DNA from 4 places in the Actinokineospora baliensis genome. Region 2 is predicted to be linked to each of the others. Evidence: riboswitches for the same ligand, from Rfam matches in the RefSeq annotation. Region 2 holds a riboswitch; each other region holds the start of a gene.
What was found. A riboswitch is a leader RNA that binds a small molecule or an ion and turns the genes downstream of it on or off. The one in region 2 is predicted to bind cobalamin.
Positions count from the first base shown of each region.

Region 1 (4,070 bases), 2.4 Mb from region 2:
GGTCGAGCACGCGCCCGACGATGATCACCGCGGTCCGTTTGATCCCCGCGGCGTGGACCTGGGCCGCGATGGAAGCCAGCGTCCCCCGCAGCACGACCTCCTCCGCGCGCGAAGCGTGCGCGACCACGGCGACCGGGCAGCACTCCCCGTAGTTCGGCACCAGCTCGGCGACGACCTCGTCAATGCGCTGCACGGCAAGGTGCAGCACCATCGTCGCGTGGGAGCGACCTAGCGTGTCTAGGTCCTCACCCGGAGGCATAGGCGTCGCGCGGGCGGCAGTTCGAGTGAGCACCACGGTCTGCCCTAGGGCGGGCACGGTCAACTCTTGCCGAAGGGACGCGGCAGCGGCGGCGAAGGCGGGCACGCCAGGAGTCACGTCATAAGGCACCTCAGCGGCGTCCAAGCGGCGCATCTGCTCGGCCATAGCGCTGAACACCGAGGGGTCCCCGGAGTGCAACCGAGCGACGTCGTGGCCAGCGGTGTGCGCTGCCACCATCTCGGCGACGATCTCGTCCAGCGTCAGGTTCGCCGTGTCGACCTTGCGAGCCCCGGATGGGCACACCGCCAGCAACTCTTCGGGCACCAGCGCACCCGCGTAGAGGCAGACCGGCGCGGCAGCGATGAGGTCGCGCCCGCGCACGGTGATCAGGTCAGCCGCACCCGGGCCAGCCCCGATGAAGTGCACGGTCATGTCCGCTCCTTGCTCGCGACCCACTGCGTGACCGGCATGGCCTGCCGCCAGCCGGTGAACCCGCCGACCGGGGCGGCCCGCCCGACGGACAACCGGGTCAGCGTCCCGCCGACCTCGGCGTACCAGCGCGCGACGAGCACCTCCGACTCGAGCGTCACCGCGTTCACCACGATCCGCCCACCCGGCCGCAGCGCCGCCCAGCACGCGGGCAGGACACCCTCGACCGTCACTCCCCCGCCGACGAACACCGCGTCCGGCCGCTCCAGCCCGGCCAACGCGTCCGGCGCCGAACCACGGACCAGGACCACGCCCGGCACTCCCAGCGCGGCCGCGTTGCGCGCGACCCGGTCGGCCCGGTCGTCGCGCGGCTCGATGGCGATCACCCGGCACGCGGGGTGCGTCCGCGCCCACTCGATCCCGACGCTGCCCGACCCCGCGCCGACGTCCCACAGCAGCTGCCCCGGCTCGGGCGCCAGCGACGACACCGTGACCGCCCGGACCTCGCGCTTGGTGATCTGCCCGTCGTGCTCGTAGACGTCGTCAGGCAGGCCAGGCACGCGCGGCAGCCGACGAGCGCCGGGATCGGCCACGCACTCGATCGCGACGACGTTGAGCGGCGACACGTCGTCCCAGTCGGTGCCGATCCGCTCGCCCGGCCCACCCAGTTCCTGCAAGACCGTGACCGCGCTCGCACCGAACCCGCGGTCGCGCAACAACGCGACCACCGCCGCGGGCGTTGCACTGTTGGCGCTGAGCACGAGCACACGGCGTCCCTGGTGCAGCACGGCGTGCAACCGCTCCACCGGCCGTGCGACCGCGCTGACCACGGCCACCTCCTCGACCGCCCACCCGAGCCGCGCGCACGCCAGCGACAGCGACGACGGGTGCGGCCACACCCGGACTTCGGCGAACCGCGACAGCGTGGTGCCGATGCCGTGGAACATGGGGTCGCCACTGGCCAGCACGCACAGCACCCGGTCGCGGTAGCGCTCGAGCAGGCCGGGGATGGCCGGGACCAGCGGCGAGGGCCACGCGACCCGTTCGGCGGTGACCTCGGCGGGCAGCAGGTCGAGCTGGCGGGCCGACCCCAGGACGACTTGGGCGCGGTCCAGCTCGGCGCGCGCCGCGGGCGAGAGCCCGACCACACCGTCCGCACCGATTCCCACCACCGAGACCGCCACGGGCCCAGACCCTAACCGACCCGAGATCCCCACCACGTGCCTTGGCCGCGAGCCCCGCCGGATGCGACGATGCCTGGCGAGCCAACTGAAGACAGAACAGCAGGTGTGCGAGGAAGCCGGTGCGAGTCCGGCGCGGTCCCGCCACTGTGACCGGGGAGTGCCGTCCCCACGCTGGCCACCGGGGCGACTCGGGAAGGCCGGGGCGGCGCGGCGATCCGGGAGCCAGGACACTCCGCCCGCTGACCCACCGACCCGGGCGCGGACCCGGAGTGAGGAACGACGTGACCCGTCCAGCCCTGCCCGGCTACCCGTTCTCCGCGGTCGTCGGCCACGCCGACCTGCGGCTGTCCCTGTTGCTCAACGCGGTGCACCCCGGGATCGGCGGGGTGCTGGTGCGCGGCGAGAAGGGCACCGCCAAGTCGACCGTGGTGCGCGCGCTGGCCGCGTTGCTGCCCGTGGCGGGCGTCGTGGCGGACTGCCGGTTCTCCTGCGACCCGGCCGCGCCCGACCCGGCCTGCCCGGACGGCCCGCACTCGGCCCCCGACTCCGACACCCGCCCGGCGCGGCTGGTCGAGCTCCCGGTCGGCGCCACCGAGGACCGGGTCATCGGCTCACTGGACCTGGAACGCGCGCTGACCGAGGGGGTCCGCGCCTACCAACCGGGTCTGCTGGCGGCGGCGCACCGGGGGGTGCTCTACGTCGACGAGGTCAACCTGCTGCACGACCACCTGGTGGACCTGCTGCTCGACGCCGCCGCGATGGGGCGCGCGCACGTCGAGCGCGAGGGCGTGTCGGTCTCGCACGCCGCGTCGTTCCTGCTGGTCGGCACGATGAACCCGGAGGAGGGCGAGCTGCGGCCGCAGCTGCTCGACCGGTTCGGGCTCACCGTCGAGGTGCGCGCCGCCCGCGACGTGGACACCCGCACGGAGGTGATCCGGCGGCGGTTGGCGTTCGAGGCCGACCCGGCGGGCTTCGCCGATGCCTGGTCCACTTCGGACGCGGAGCTGGCCGCGCGGATCGTGGCCGCCCGCAAGGCACTGCCGGAGGTCGTGCTGCCCGACGCCGAGCTACGCCGGATCGCGGCGGTGTGCGCGGCGTTCGACGTAGACGGCATGCGCGCGGACCTGGTGGTTGCCCGGGCTTCGGTCGCGCACGCGGCGTGGCGCGGGGCGGGCGCGGTCGAGGAGATCGACGTCGAGGTGGCCGCCCGGCTGGCCCTGCCGCACCGGCGCAGGCGTGACCCGTTCGACGAGCCCGGACTGGACCAGGAGCAGCTGTCGCAGGCGTTGCGCGACGCCGCCGAGGAGGCCGACCGGGACCCCGACGACAGCGGCCCCGGTGGCGGCGCTCCGGAACCGGGTGAATCCGAGGCGCCCCAAGGGGATCAGGGCAAGCAAGACGCCGAAGCACCCCAGGGCGGCGACCAGTCGCAGGCGGCTTCGCGGCCGGACGAGGCGTTCCGGGCCAGGGTGCTGCAACTCGACGGCGTCGGCGAAGGCGCGCCGGGCAGGCGATCGCGGTCACGCGCCGGTTCCGGCCGGGCGCTGCGCGCGGCGCAGAACCAGGGCACCGGAATCCACCTGGTCGGCACGCTCACCGCAGCGGCGCCTTTCCAGCACACGCGGGGTCGCAGCGGTCCGGGGATCGTGGTGCGGTCGGGGGATGTCCGGCGCGCGGTGCGGGAGGGCCGGGAGTCGAACCTGGTGCTGTTCGCGGTGGACGCGTCGGGCTCGATGGCCGCCCGCAAGCGCATGTCCGCGGTGACCGGCGCGGTGATCTCCTTGCTGCGCGACGCCTACCAGCGCCGGGACAAGGTCGGGCTGGTGACCTTCCGCGGCGGTGAGGCCGTGTTGTCGTTGCCGCCCACGTCGTCGGTCGAGGCCGCTGTCGCGCGGCTGCGTGATCTCCGCACCGGCGGGCGCACCCCGCTGGCGGACGGGTTGTTGCGGGCGCGGAAAACGCTTGCCATTGAACGGATGCGTGACCCGAGGCGGCGGGCCCTGCTGGTCGTCGTGACCGACGGCCGCGCCACGGTGGCGGTGAACCGGGACGGGCGCACCTCGCACGACGCCGTCGGCGACGCCATGCGCGCGGCGGCCGCACTCGCTGCCGACGGGGTGGTCAGCGTGGTCGTGGATTGCGAGAACGGGCCGGTTCGCTTGGGGTTGGCCGACAATCTCACGGCGGCGCTCGGCGGA
Region 1 is NZ_JAFBCK010000001.1:6,049,904-6,053,973, forward strand. It holds gene cobM (precorrin-4 C(11)-methyltransferase) at 1-691, opposite strand, end outside; gene cbiE (precorrin-6y C5,15-methyltransferase (decarboxylating) subunit CbiE) at 688-1,872, opposite strand; cobalamin riboswitch at 1,957-2,126, shown strand; gene JOD54_RS26930 (magnesium chelatase subunit D family protein) at 2,154-4,070, shown strand, end outside.
Region 1: it holds a riboswitch for cobalamin, as region 2 does, so the genes downstream of both, JOD54_RS26930 (magnesium chelatase subunit D family protein) here and JOD54_RS17245 (ribonucleoside-diphosphate reductase subunit alpha) in region 2, are expected to answer to the same signal.

Region 2 (4,070 bases):
CACGATCGCGTCCCGCGCGCGGATGGTCGGCGCCCACTGCGCCACGTTCTGCATGAACGTGTTGGAGCGCAACAGGGTGTACCGCAGCCCGGACTCCAGCACCGCCTGGTCGCCCTCGCCGTGCTGGCGGTGCACCGACACCGGTGACGCGGGATCGGCACCCAGCGCCGACATCCGCACCACGTGCTGAACCCCGGCGCGTTTGGCGACGTCCACCAGGCCCCGGTGCACCGCGCCCTGGTCCGGGTGCAGCGGGGTCAGCAGGAACAGGTCGCTCACGCCGTGCAACGCTTCGCGAAGGCTCTCCGGCCGCTCCAGGTCCGCTTCCACGACCTCGACCAGCTCCCCGGCGGGCCGCCGTCCGCCGGGGCGAACGACCGCGCGCACCCGGCAACCGCGGCCGACCAGCCGCGACACCAACCGCAGGCCAACGGTTCCGGTGGCCCCGGTGACCGCGATGACCATCTACGCCGCCTCGAGCGCGTCCGCACCCGCGCGCTCCAGCGCCTCGGGCAGTTGGTCCTTCTCCGCGGCGTCGGCGAGCAGTTCGCCGAGCGCGGGTGCCATCTTGAACAGGTTGTGCCCGGCGATGGTCGTCACCCCGGGTCGGTGCCAGGCCCGCAGCGCGTCGCTTCCCTTGGGCAGCTTGGTCATCACGCACACCCGCGCGCCGACCGGCTCCGGGTCCAAGCCGGGCAACGCCTTCGCCACGTACGCGCTGACCCGCCGCACGTGCTCCTCCATGTCGGTGCCCGGGGGGAGCCCGCCGTCCGGTCCAAAGGGGACATCGACGGCGGGGCCGATCATCCCGACCACGTACGTGCCGGTCGCGCCGATGGGGGAGCCGTACACGTTCACGCCGAACTCGCCGGAGATGTCCACCCAGCAGGGCAGCGGCGTGCCTGCGAACTCCGGGCGCACCCGGAAGTGCGGGCGCGCGTGCAGCGCGCTGCGCACCGGGATGTCGAACCCGACGCTCGCGCCCAACCGGGTCACCGCCGTGCCCGCGCAGATCACCACGTGCCTGGCCCGGTAGATCGCCTCCGTGGTCTGGAACTCCGCTCCGTCGCCGTCGGAAGGCACCGTGACGCTGTGCACGTCGGCCTGGACGATCCGGTCGCCGACCCAGTGCGCCAGCGCATCGATCGTCCGCTTCGCCCTGATCGCGCCCGCGCCCGGGTCGACCAGCAGCGGCGTGCCCACCCGCGCCAGCGCGGGGAACACCTCGCCACCCACCGCACCGGGGACGAACGAGTGCTCGACCCGCTGCGCCGCCATCCCGGTGACGTGCGAATGGTCCATCCCGTGGTACACCGCGCCTTCCGGCCCGATCAGCTCGCGCCCGAGCCGCTGCTCCCAGCGGGCGAACCCGCGCCGCCCCTCCACCGCCATCGCCACGTGCAGCTCGTTGTCGTGCCGGTGCCGGAACGTCCTGGTGAGACCGCCCGAGAGCCCGGCGCCCGGCGGCCGCCCGTCGAACACCAGCACGTCGGCCCCGCGCCGCACCAGCGCCTCGGCCGTGGCCAGCCCCAGCACCCCGGCCCCGATGACCGCGATGTCGACTTCCCGTCGGTGAGTCATGTCCCTCTCCCGCGCCGAAGGTCCACCCCTACCCCTCCGAGCCTCGCGCCGAGGGCTCCCCTGCTCCATCCCGTGTTCGCGTGATCTGCCGAGAACCAGGCCCCGCCCCGCTCGGGGCCTGGGCGACACACCCACTACATGTGGGGTCCCGGAACCGTCGGGACGGCCATGTATGGTGCCGACAGCTGGTTCGGCCGCTCAGCCAGAGCGGTCGTCGCAAGAGGGAACCCGGTGCGAGTCCGGGACTGCCCCGCAGCGGTGAACGGGAACGAAAGCCGTCAACGAAGCACTGGACGCCCGCGTCTGGGAAGCGACGGCCGGTAGGCGCCTGCCCAGGCACGCCCGTGAGTCCGAAGACCTGCCAGCACCCCGCCCGCGACCCGCGGGCGGGTGTCCGCGGCCCCGTGGGAGGGCGTGAGGACGTGGCGGTCGCGCGCGCCCGTGTCCTCCTCGACCCCGGGGCCCAGGCTCGCGAGGAGACAGGTTGTGACGACCGTCGACACGGTCACCACCATGCGGGTGCGCAAGCGCGACGGGGCGCTGGAGCCCGTCGACGTCGACAAGATCGTGCGCGCCGTGCGGCGCTGCGCGGAGGGGCTGCGCGAGGTCGACCCGCTGCGGGTGGCCACCAAGACGATCAGCGGTCTCTACGACGGCGCCACCACCGCCGAACTGGACCGGCTGTCCATCCAGACCGCCGCCGAGCTCGTCGCCGAGGACCCCGAGTACTCCCGGCTCGCCGCCGGGCTGCTCAGCGCCTACATCGACAAGGAGGTCCGCGGCCAGGGGGTGCACTCGTTCAGCCAGAGCATCGCCCTCGGGCACGCCGAGGGCCTGATCGGCGACAGCACCGCTCGGCTGGTCGCGGCCAACGCGCGCAAGCTCGACGACGCCATCGACCTCACAGCGGACCGCCGGTTCGAGTACTTCGGCCTGCGTACCGTCTACGACCGCTACCTGCTGCGGCACCCGTCGCGCCGCAGCGTTGTCGAACTGCCGCAGTACTGGCTGCTGCGAGTCGCGTGTGGCCTGTCGCACACCGCCGCCGAGGCGATCGACTTCTACCGGCTGATGTCGTCGCTGGCCTACCTGCCCAGCTCCCCGACGCTGTTCAACTCCGGCACCGTGCACACCCAGATGTCCTCCTGCTACCTGCTGGACTCCCCGCGCGACGAGCTCGAGTCGATCTACGAGCGGTACGCCCAGATCGCCAGGCTCTCGAAGTTCGCGGGCGGCATCGGCGTGCAGTGGTCGCGGGTCCGCTCGCGCGGCGCGCTGATCAGGGGCACCAACGGGCACTCCAACGGGATCGTGCCGTGGCTGCGCACGCTCGACGCCTCGGTCGCGGCGGTCAACCAGGGCGGGCGGCGCAAGGGCGCGGCGTGCGTGTACCTGGAGACCTGGCACCCCGACATCGAGGAGTTCCTGGAGCTGCGCGACAACACCGGGGAGGACGCGCGCCGCACGCACAACCTCAACCTGGCCAACTGGATCCCCGACGAGTTCATGCGCCGGGTCGAGGCGGACGCGGACTGGTCGCTGTTCGACCCCGACGAGCTGCCCGAGCTCGTCGACCTGTGGGGCGACGACTTCGACCGCGCCTACCGGGCCGCCGAGGAGGCCGGTCGCGCGGTGCGCACGGTCAAGGCGCGCGAGCTCTACGGCAAGATGATCCGCACCCTGGCGCAGACCGGCAACGGGTGGATGACCTTCAAGGACACCGCCAACCGCACCTGCAACCAGACCGCCGAACCGGGCGACGTGGTGCACCTGTCCAACCTGTGCACCGAGATCCTGCAGGTCACCAGCGACGACGAGACCGCGGTGTGCAACCTCGGGTCGGTCAACCTCGGCGCGCACGTGCTCGGTGACGAGGTGGACTGGGAGCGGCTGCGGTCCACTGTGCGCACCGCGGTGGTGTTCCTGGACCGGGTGATCGACATCAACTACTACCCGACCGAGCAGGCCGGGCGCGGCAACCCGCGCTGGCGTCCGGTCGGGCTCGGGGTGATGGGCCTGCAGGACGTGTTCTTCAAGCTGCGCCTGGCTTTCGACTCTGAGGCCGCCCGCGAGCTGTCCACCCGCCTCGCCGAGGAGATCTACCTCACCGCGCTGGAGACCTCGGCCGGTCTGGCCGCCGCGGCGGGCGCGCACCCGGCGTACTCGCGGACCCGGTCCGCGCGCGGTCAGCTGCAACCGGACCTGTGGGGTGTCACGCCGACGCAGACCGAGCGGTGGGCCGCGGTGCGCGAGCGCATCGCCGAGCACGGCCTGCGCAACTCGTTGCTGGTGGCGATCGCGCCCACCGCGACGATCGCCTCCATCGCGGGCTGCTTCGAGTGCATCGAGCCGCAGGTGTCCAACACGTTCAAGCGCGAAACGCTGTCCGGTGAGTTCTTGCAGATCAACTCGTACCTGGTGCGAGAGCTCAAGGGCCGTGGCATGTGGACTGACGAGGTCCGGGCCCGGCTCAAGCGCGACGAGGGATC
Region 2 is NZ_JAFBCK010000001.1:3,653,081-3,657,150, forward strand. It holds gene JOD54_RS17235 (SDR family oxidoreductase) at 1-465, opposite strand, end outside; gene JOD54_RS17240 (NAD(P)/FAD-dependent oxidoreductase) at 466-1,581, opposite strand; cobalamin riboswitch at 1,751-1,961, shown strand; gene JOD54_RS17245 (ribonucleoside-diphosphate reductase subunit alpha) at 2,068-4,070, shown strand, end outside.

Region 3 (4,070 bases), 970 kb from region 2:
CCGGTGGCCAGCGCCTCGAACACGAGCACGCCGTCGAGCCTGCCGAGCTCGGACCCGCCCACCTCCTCGGGCAGGTAAAGGCCGCCGAGGCCCAGTTCGGCCGCTTTGCGGAGCACGTCGACCGGGAAGTGCTTGGCCTGGTCCCATTCCACCGCGTGCGGGGCCAGGTGTTCGGCGGCGAAGTCGGCCGCTGTCTCGCGCAGCGCGCGCTGTTCGTCGGTCAGTCTCATCGGTCGCCTACTTCATCGTGGGGATCACGAAGCTGGCGCCTTCTTTTGCGCCGGACGGCCAGCGGGAGGTGACCGTCTTGGTCTTGGTGTAGAAGCGGATCGAGTCCGGCCCGTGCTGGTTGAGGTCGCCGAAACCGGACCGCTTCCAGCCGCCGAAGGTGTGGTAGGCGATCGGGACCGGGATCGGCACGTTCACCCCGACCATGCCGGTGTTCACCCTGGCGGTGAAGTCGCGCGCGGTGTCGCCGTCGCGGGTGAAGATCGCCACGCCGTTGCCGTACTCGTGCTCACTGGGCAGCCGCAGCGCGGCCTCGTAGTCGTCCGCGCGGACGATCGTCAGCACCGGGCCGAAGATCTCCTCCCGGTAGATCCGCATCTCGGGCGTGACCTTGTCGAACAGGCTGCCGCCGAGGAAGAACCCGTTCTCGTGGCCGGGAACGACCAGGCCACGCCCGTCGACGACCAGCTCGGCCCCCTCGGCCACCCCGATGTCGATGTAGTCGCGCACCCGGTTCACCGCCTCGGCGGTCACCAGCGGCCCGAAGTCCGCCGTCTCGTCCAGGGCCGCGCCCACCTTGAGGGTTCGCACCTGCTCGGCGAGGCGCTCGACCAGCGCGTCCGCGGTCGCCTGACCGACCGGAACGGCCACCGAGATCGCCATGCACCGCTCGCCCGCCGAGCCGTACCCGGCGCCCACCAGCGCGTTGACCACCTGGTCGAGGTCCGCGTCGGGCATGATGACCATGTGGTTCTTGGCGCCGCCAAAGCATTGCGCGCGTTTGCCGTGCGCGGCGGCGGTCGAGTAGATGTACTCCGCGATCGCCGACGAGCCGACGAACCCAATCGCCTCGACGCGTGGGTCGGTCAGCAGCGCGTCCACCGCTTCCCTGTCCCCGTTGACCACCGAGAACACCCCCGGCGGCAAACCCGCCTCGCTGAACAGCTCCGCCAACCGCAGCGGCACCGACGGGTCGCGCTCGGAGGGCTTGAGCACGAACGCGTTCCCGCAGGCGATCGCGGGCGCGGCCTTCCACAACGGGATCATCGCGGGGAAGTTGAACGGGGTGATGCCCGCCACCACGCCCAGCGGTTGGCGCATCGAGTAGACGTCGATGCCGGTGCCCGCGCTGTCGGTGTACTCGCCCTTGAGCAGGTGCGGGATGCCGATCGCGAACTCGACGACCTCCAACCCCCGCTGGATGTCGCCCTTCGCGTCGGCGACGGTCTTGCCGTGCTCGGAGGACAACAACCGCGCGAGACTGTCCTCTTCGGATCGGACGAGCTCGAGGAACCGCATTAGCACCCTGGCACGGCGCTGCGGGTTCCACGCCGCCCACTCGCGCTGCGCACGAGCCGCGTCGTCAACCGCGGCGCCGACCTCGGCCGCGGTGGCCAGCGGAACCCTGGCCTGGACGGCACCCGTGCTGGGGTCGAAGACGTCGCCGAAGCGGCCCGATGTTCCCGGAACCGGTTTCCCGGCGACGAAGTGGTGGAGTTCGGTGGTCATGGCATGCCTTTCGCGAAGGAGCGCAGGACTGAACCGCCCGGGTCGCGCCTCGTGGGGCGACCGGGCTCAGGGCAGGACGGACCTACCGCGCCGGAGGCGGGCGGTCGGCGACTTTCGCGCAGGCAGGACGAATCCGCATGCGTTCAGCTCCATCCTCGTGGACGAACACGGCTGTCCATGGCCGGTATCCTGGCTCCCGGATCGACGGCCGCCCCGGCCTTCCCGGCTCGCGCCAGTGGCCTTGAAGTGGGGCGTCGCTCCCCGGTCACAGTGGCGGGACCGCGCCGGATTCGCACCGGCTTCCCTGACACCATGGACCTGAGGACACCCTAAAGTAGGAAGTCCGACCATGTCGACCCCCTGGGGTCACCCCTGAACGAGCGGGCAACCGCCACGGCCGCGACCACTCCTTGCCAGAACGGCAAGCCGGTTTGCGTACTGGCCGCTGTGCGGGTGAACTGGTCGGCATGGATGAACAGTGGGACGTGGTCGTGGTCGGCGGGGGAGTGGCGGGACTGAGTGCCGCCTTGATGTTGGGCCGTGCTCGGCGGCGGGTAGTGGTGGTCGACGCGGGTAGTCCGCGCAACCGCTTCGCCGATCACATGCACGGTGTGCTCGGCCACGAGGGCGTCGATCCCCGCGAACTGGTCGCGCGCGGCCGGTCCGAGGCGGCGTCCTACGGCGTCGAGTTCCACCCCGGCCGGGTCGAACGGCTCGACGAGACCGGAGCTGGGGTCGTGGTCACCGTCCCCGGGTCGGGGCAGATCTCGGCGAGGGCCGCGATCGTGGCCACCGGCCTGTCCGACGACCTGCCCGACATCCCCGGTCTCGCCGAGCACTGGGGTGCCCGTGTCCTGCACTGCCCCTACTGCCACGGCTGGGAGGTCCGCGACCAGCACCTCGGCGTGTTGGTCACCTCACCGCTCGGGCTGCACCAGGCCGAGCTCATCCGCCAGTGGAGCCCGCAGGTCACGGTCTTCGCCCCCGCACTGGACGAGTCGGTCGAGGCCCGCCTGCGCTCACGCGGGATCGACCTCGTAGCCGACCCGGTCGTGTCAGTCTCCGGCGAAGGCCCCCTCGTCGTACACACCGCCCGCGACACCGAGGTAGCGGTGGACGCCCTGTTCACCACCGGCACCCCACGACCGCACGACGACTGCCTCAAGCACCTGAACCTGCGCCGCGCGGACACCCCATTCGGAAGCTTCCTCGCCGTCGACCCCCTCACCGGCAAAACCAGCGGCGACCGCATCTGGGCCGTGGGCAACGTGGTCAACCCCGGCGCCAACGTCCCCATGTCCATCGGAGCGGGCGCGGCGGCCGGTGGCGCGGTCAACGGCGCCCTGGTCACCCAGGAGTTCGACGCCGCACAGGCGACACCCGCGGACCTTCACCGATCGGTCACACCTCGGTGAAGTTGCCCGCACCGTCGTTGCGGAAGTGCCGGACCCGCAGGTCGAGTGTGCCGGAAAGGTCGAAGGGGTCCGAGATCACGCCGACGTCCGGGTCTCCGTCATTCTCGAGGTCGACGCTGAACATCTCGTACCAAGTCGCCCACGACTCCCATGTCGGGGCTGGCCTCCATCCCACAGGCGGACCTCTTACACACCACGATCAAACGGGCCCGGCCAGGTGGCGAGTATTCGTACCTCGAGCACGGACTTGGCGGCCACCAACAAAGTGTTGGTGGCCGCCAAGTCACGTCATGCCGTGGCAGCGGCCAAGGTGTGCTTCGCCGGGTCGGGTTGGCGTGGATCCGTGAACGTGGCCATACCGGGTACAAGAAGCGTGAGCAGTGCGGCGACGATGACCACGACCCCGCACACCGTCAGGACGAGCGTGCCACCCGCGGCGTCGATCGCGGCGGGGAGCAGCGCCAAGCCAAGAGGGCTCATGCCGTAGGAGACGAGGAAGTCGAGAGCGGAGATCCGGGCTTGGAGGTGTTGGGGGACTTCGCGTTGGATGGCCGTGAACCAGGGGATGTTGAAGATCTCGATGCCCGCGCCACCGATGGCGCAGCAGGCGATGATGATCCAGCTGTGGTGCGCGAAGGCCAGCGCGAGCGGGACCAGTCCGTAGCTGCCCAGCATGATCATGGCTGGAACGCCGGGGCGTCGTGGGCGCCAGCGGCTCATCAACACCGCCCCGCCTGCGGCGCCGAAAGAGTAGGCGCCCAAGGCCGCGCCGATGAGCCAGTCGCCGCCGAAGCGTTCTTGGCCGATGATGGGGAGCATGAGGTACTTCGCTGCCTCGCCGAGGGCGAGCCAGACGACGAGGGCGACCAGGCCGGCGAGGAACCACCGGTGTTTGCGCGCCTCTCGCAGGCCCTCGCC
Region 3 is NZ_JAFBCK010000001.1:4,618,532-4,622,601, forward strand. It holds gene JOD54_RS34410 (acyl-CoA dehydrogenase family protein) at 1-230, opposite strand, end outside; gene JOD54_RS21140 (CoA-acylating methylmalonate-semialdehyde dehydrogenase) at 238-1,737, opposite strand; cobalamin riboswitch at 1,900-2,074, opposite strand; gene JOD54_RS21145 (NAD(P)/FAD-dependent oxidoreductase) at 2,205-3,152, shown strand; gene JOD54_RS21150 (hypothetical protein) at 3,139-3,276, opposite strand; gene JOD54_RS21155 (MFS transporter) at 3,441-4,070, opposite strand, start outside.
Region 3: it holds a riboswitch for cobalamin, as region 2 does, so the genes downstream of both, JOD54_RS21140 (CoA-acylating methylmalonate-semialdehyde dehydrogenase) here and JOD54_RS17245 (ribonucleoside-diphosphate reductase subunit alpha) in region 2, are expected to answer to the same signal.

Region 4 (4,070 bases), 1.3 Mb from region 2:
AGGACCGGTCGGAGCGTGTTCCAGCCCAGTTCGGCGTGGTAGACCACCCCGGCCTTCTCGGCGAAGTGGCGCCAGGTCCGCCGCTCGGCGGTTGCTGCCCGGTCGGCTTCCCAAGGCACGAAAGGGGAGAACAACCGCAGATAGCAGGAGTAGCCAGGCGGCAGGATCGCGCTCAGTGGACACCCGTCCGCTCGTCGAGCGGGCTGCGGCAGGTCGACCAACCACCGCTCGGGCCCCAGCGGCAGCCGCTCTACTCCTGGTTGGCGCATATCGGACATCCTAGGCGGCCGCGTCAGCGGGAACCGGCCGTCCACTCGGCGGTGCCAAGGGTGGTGAAGTAGGTGTCGACCAGGTCGTCGGTCACCTCGGTGAGGGAGGCGGGGGTCCAGCGGGGTGAGCGGTCCTTGTCGATGATCTGGGCGCGGATGCCCTCGACCAGGTCCGCGGACCGCAACGCCCGGTGTGAGGTCCGGTACTCCTGGGCCAGCACGGTTTCCAAGGGCAGCGCCAAAGCCGTGCGCAACGCCCGCAGCGTCACCTTCAACGCCGTCGGTGATTTGCCCTCCATTTCCTTCGCCGTCGCGACAGCCGCTTCGCCGCCGTCGTGGAGGTTGGCGAGGATCTCCTCCACCGAGTCGGCGGCGTAGCAGTGGTCGATCCAGCCCTGGTCGGACGCGAGGCGGCTCGGTGGGGGAGTGTCGGCGACCGCGGCGATCGCTTCGCTCGGTGTGCCGGTGGTGAGGGCGTCGAGCAGGTCGGGGAAGCGGGAGCTCGGGACGAAGTGGTCGGCGAGTCCACAGTGGATGGCATCGGCCCCGGACACCGCGGTACCCGTCAGCGCCATGTGGGTACCCAACTGGCCGGGCGCCCGGGACAACAGGTAGGTGCCGCCGACGTCGGGGGCGAAGCCGATGCCGACCTCGGGCATGGCGACCCTGGAGCGCTCGGTGACGATCCGGTGGCTCCCGTGCGCGGACACACCGACCCCGCCGCCCATGACGATGCCGTCCATCCACGCCACGTACGGTTTCGGGTACCGGGCGATCAGCGCGTTCAGCCGGTACTCGTCAGCCCAGAACGCCAGTGACGCCGACCCGCTCGCCCGCGCGTCCTCATAGATCGACCGAATGTCCCCGCCCGCGCAGAGCCCCCGCTCGCCCGCCCCGTCGATCAGCACCGCACGCACCGCCGAGTCGTCGCGCCAGCGGTCGAGCTGCTCGGTGATCGCCAGCACCATCGGGTGATCGAGGGCGTTGAGCGCCCGCGGCCGGTCAAGCGTGACCCGGCCAAGCCCACCACGGACGTCGAACCGGACGTTGTCACTCACGACAGCCACCGAGCAATGGGCACGTTGTCTCCTTCGACATCGGGTAGGGGTAAACCGTAGCCGTGCGGGCGACCGTGATCGGTGCTGGACAGGGGCGGCGGTCCAGGGGCTAGGGTGGTGGTGCAGCTGGTTCGACCACCGCGTGCGGTGGTCGAGGCAAGAGGGAACCCGGTGGGAATCCGGGACTGCCCCGCAGCGGTGAGTGGGAACGACCGCCGTCATCGGCACTGGGCCCGGTGGGTCTGGGAAGCGACGGCCAGTAGGAACCCGGCGTGTGCCGGCGTGCCCGCGAGTCCGAAGACCTGCCCGCTGTGCGTCCCGCGACCGCGGGGCGCTGGCTGAGACCTCGCGGGTGGGTCTGTGCTGAACCGGCCTGGTTTGGCGTGCGCTCCTCGCGGTGGTCCACGTGGACTCGCGAAGGAGAGCCCCGTGACAAGCACCAGTCGTGCGACCGTGCACGGATACCCGCGCCAGGGTGCCAACCGGCAGTTGAAGAAGGCGACCGAGGCCTACTGGGCCGGGCGCACCGGCGCTGACGCGCTGCTCGACGCGGCCAGGGAGCTGCGGTCCCAGCGGTGGGCCGAGCTGCGGGACGCGGGCGTGGACGACATCCCGAGCAACGACTTCTCCCTGTACGACCACGTCCTGGACACGGCGTGGCTGCTGGGCGCGATCCCGGCCAGGCACGCTGCGGTGGCCCAGGGGCTGGACCGCTACTTCGCGATGGCGCGGGGGACCGCCGACGTGCCGCCGTTGGAGATGACGAAGTGGTTCGACACCAACTATCACTACCTCGTGCCCGAACTGGGGCCGGACACGACCTTCACGCTGGACCCGACCAAGCCGCTCACCGAGTTCGCCGAGGCCCTGGAGCAGGGGATCCTCACCCGCCCGGTCGTCCTGGGGCCGGTCAGCTTCCTCCTGCTCGCCAAGGACCCCACCGGCTCTGCCCAGCCGCTGGACCTGCTCGACCGGATCGTCCCGCTCTACGCCGACCTGCTCGGGCAGCTGCGTGCGGCAGGCGCGGAGTGGGTGCAGCTGGACGAGCCCGCGCTGGTCACCGACCAGCCCGAGGCGGTGCTCGAGCGGGTCGCCGAGGTCTACGCGGTGCTGGCCGCCGAGCGGGTCCGGCCCAAGATCCTGGTCGCGTCCTACTTCGACCGCCTCGGTGATGCCCTTCCGGTGCTGGCCGCCGCCCCGGTCGAGGGGCTCGCGATCGACTTCACCGGGCCCGCGGCGGCCAACCTCGACGACCTCGCCGCGCTGGGCGGGATCCAGGGCAAGCGGCTGGTCGCGGGCGTGGTCACCGGTCGTAACATCTGGGCGGCGGACCTGGCCGCCGCGCTGGGTGCGCTGGAGAGGCTGCAGGAGCTGGCGGGCACGGTCGACGTGGCGCCTTCGTGCTCGTTGTTGCACGTGCCGCTGGACGTCACCCTGGAGCGCGACCTCGACCCGGAGGTGGTCAGCTGGCTGTCGTTCGCCCGGCAGAAGCTCGCGGAGATCGTCACCCTGCGCGACGGCCTGGTCGAGGGGCGCCCGGCGGTCGAGGAAGCCCTGCGGCGCAACGCCGATCGGCTGGCCTCGCGCGCCGCATCGCCGATCGTGCGGGTCGCCGCGGTGCGGGACCGGGAGGAGGCGGGCGTAAGGCGCAATCGCCCCTATGAGGCGCGGCGGCAGGCCCAGCAGGACCGGTTGGGCCTGCCCGACCTGCCGACGACCACGATCGGGTCCTTCCCGCAGACCGCTGACCTGCGCAAGGCGCGCGCCGAGCTGAGGGCCGGGCGGCTGTCGGACGAGGCGTACCAAGAGGCGATGCGGGCGGAGATCCGGTCGGTGATCACCGACCAAGAGGAGCTCGGCCTGGACGTGCTGGTGCACGGCGAACCCGAACGCAACGACATGGTCCAGTACTTCGCCGAGCAGCTCGACGGGTTCCTCGCCACGCGGCACGGCTGGGTGCAGTCCTACGGCAGCCGCTACGTCCGGCCGCCGATCATCGCGGGCGACGTGTCGCGGCCCGCGCCGATGACGGTCCAGTGGTCGACCTACGCGCAGAGCCTGACGCCGCGCCCGGTCAAGGGGATGTTGACCGGCCCGGTGACGATGCTGGCGTGGTCGTTCGTGCGCGATGACCAGCCGCGCGGGGAGACGGCGCGCCAGGTCGCGTTGGCGTTGCGCGACGAGGTCGCGGACCTGGAGGAGGCCGGGATCGCGGTCATCCAGGTCGACGAGCCCGCCCTGCGGGAGACCCTGCCGCTGCGCACCGCCGACCGCGCCGCGTACCTCGACTGGGCCGTGACCGCCTTCCAGCTCGCCACCACCGGCGTCCGCGACGACACCCAGATCCACACCCACATGTGCTACGCCGAGTTCGGTGACGTGCTCCGCGCCATCATCGACATGGACGCCGACGTGATCAGCCTCGAAGCCGCCCGCTCCCAGATGGCCATCGTCGCCGACCTCGCCGCCGCCACCTACCCCAACGAGGTCGGCCCCGGCGTCTGGGACATCCACTCCCCCCGAATCCCCACCACCAACGAGATCGTCGGCTACCTGCGCACGGCCACCGCGGACTTCCCGGCCAACCGCCTCTGGGTAAACCCCGATTGCGGCCTGAAGACCCGCGGCTACCCGGAGGTCCGCGCCACCCTGGCCAACCTGGTCGCCGCGACCACCCGGGTGCGGGCCGAAGCGTGATCTCGCACCAACTATCCCCGCGGCGGGTGGGCAACCCACCCGCCGC
Region 4 is NZ_JAFBCK010000001.1:4,977,388-4,981,457, forward strand. It holds gene JOD54_RS22765 (hypothetical protein) at 1-269, opposite strand, end outside; gene JOD54_RS22770 (enoyl-CoA hydratase/isomerase family protein) at 293-1,336, opposite strand; cobalamin riboswitch at 1,438-1,651, shown strand; gene metE (5-methyltetrahydropteroyltriglutamate--homocysteine S-methyltransferase) at 1,757-4,024, shown strand; gene JOD54_RS22780 (methylenetetrahydrofolate reductase) at 4,051-4,070, shown strand, end outside.
Region 4: it holds a riboswitch for cobalamin, as region 2 does, so the genes downstream of both, metE (5-methyltetrahydropteroyltriglutamate--homocysteine S-methyltransferase) here and JOD54_RS17245 (ribonucleoside-diphosphate reductase subunit alpha) in region 2, are expected to answer to the same signal.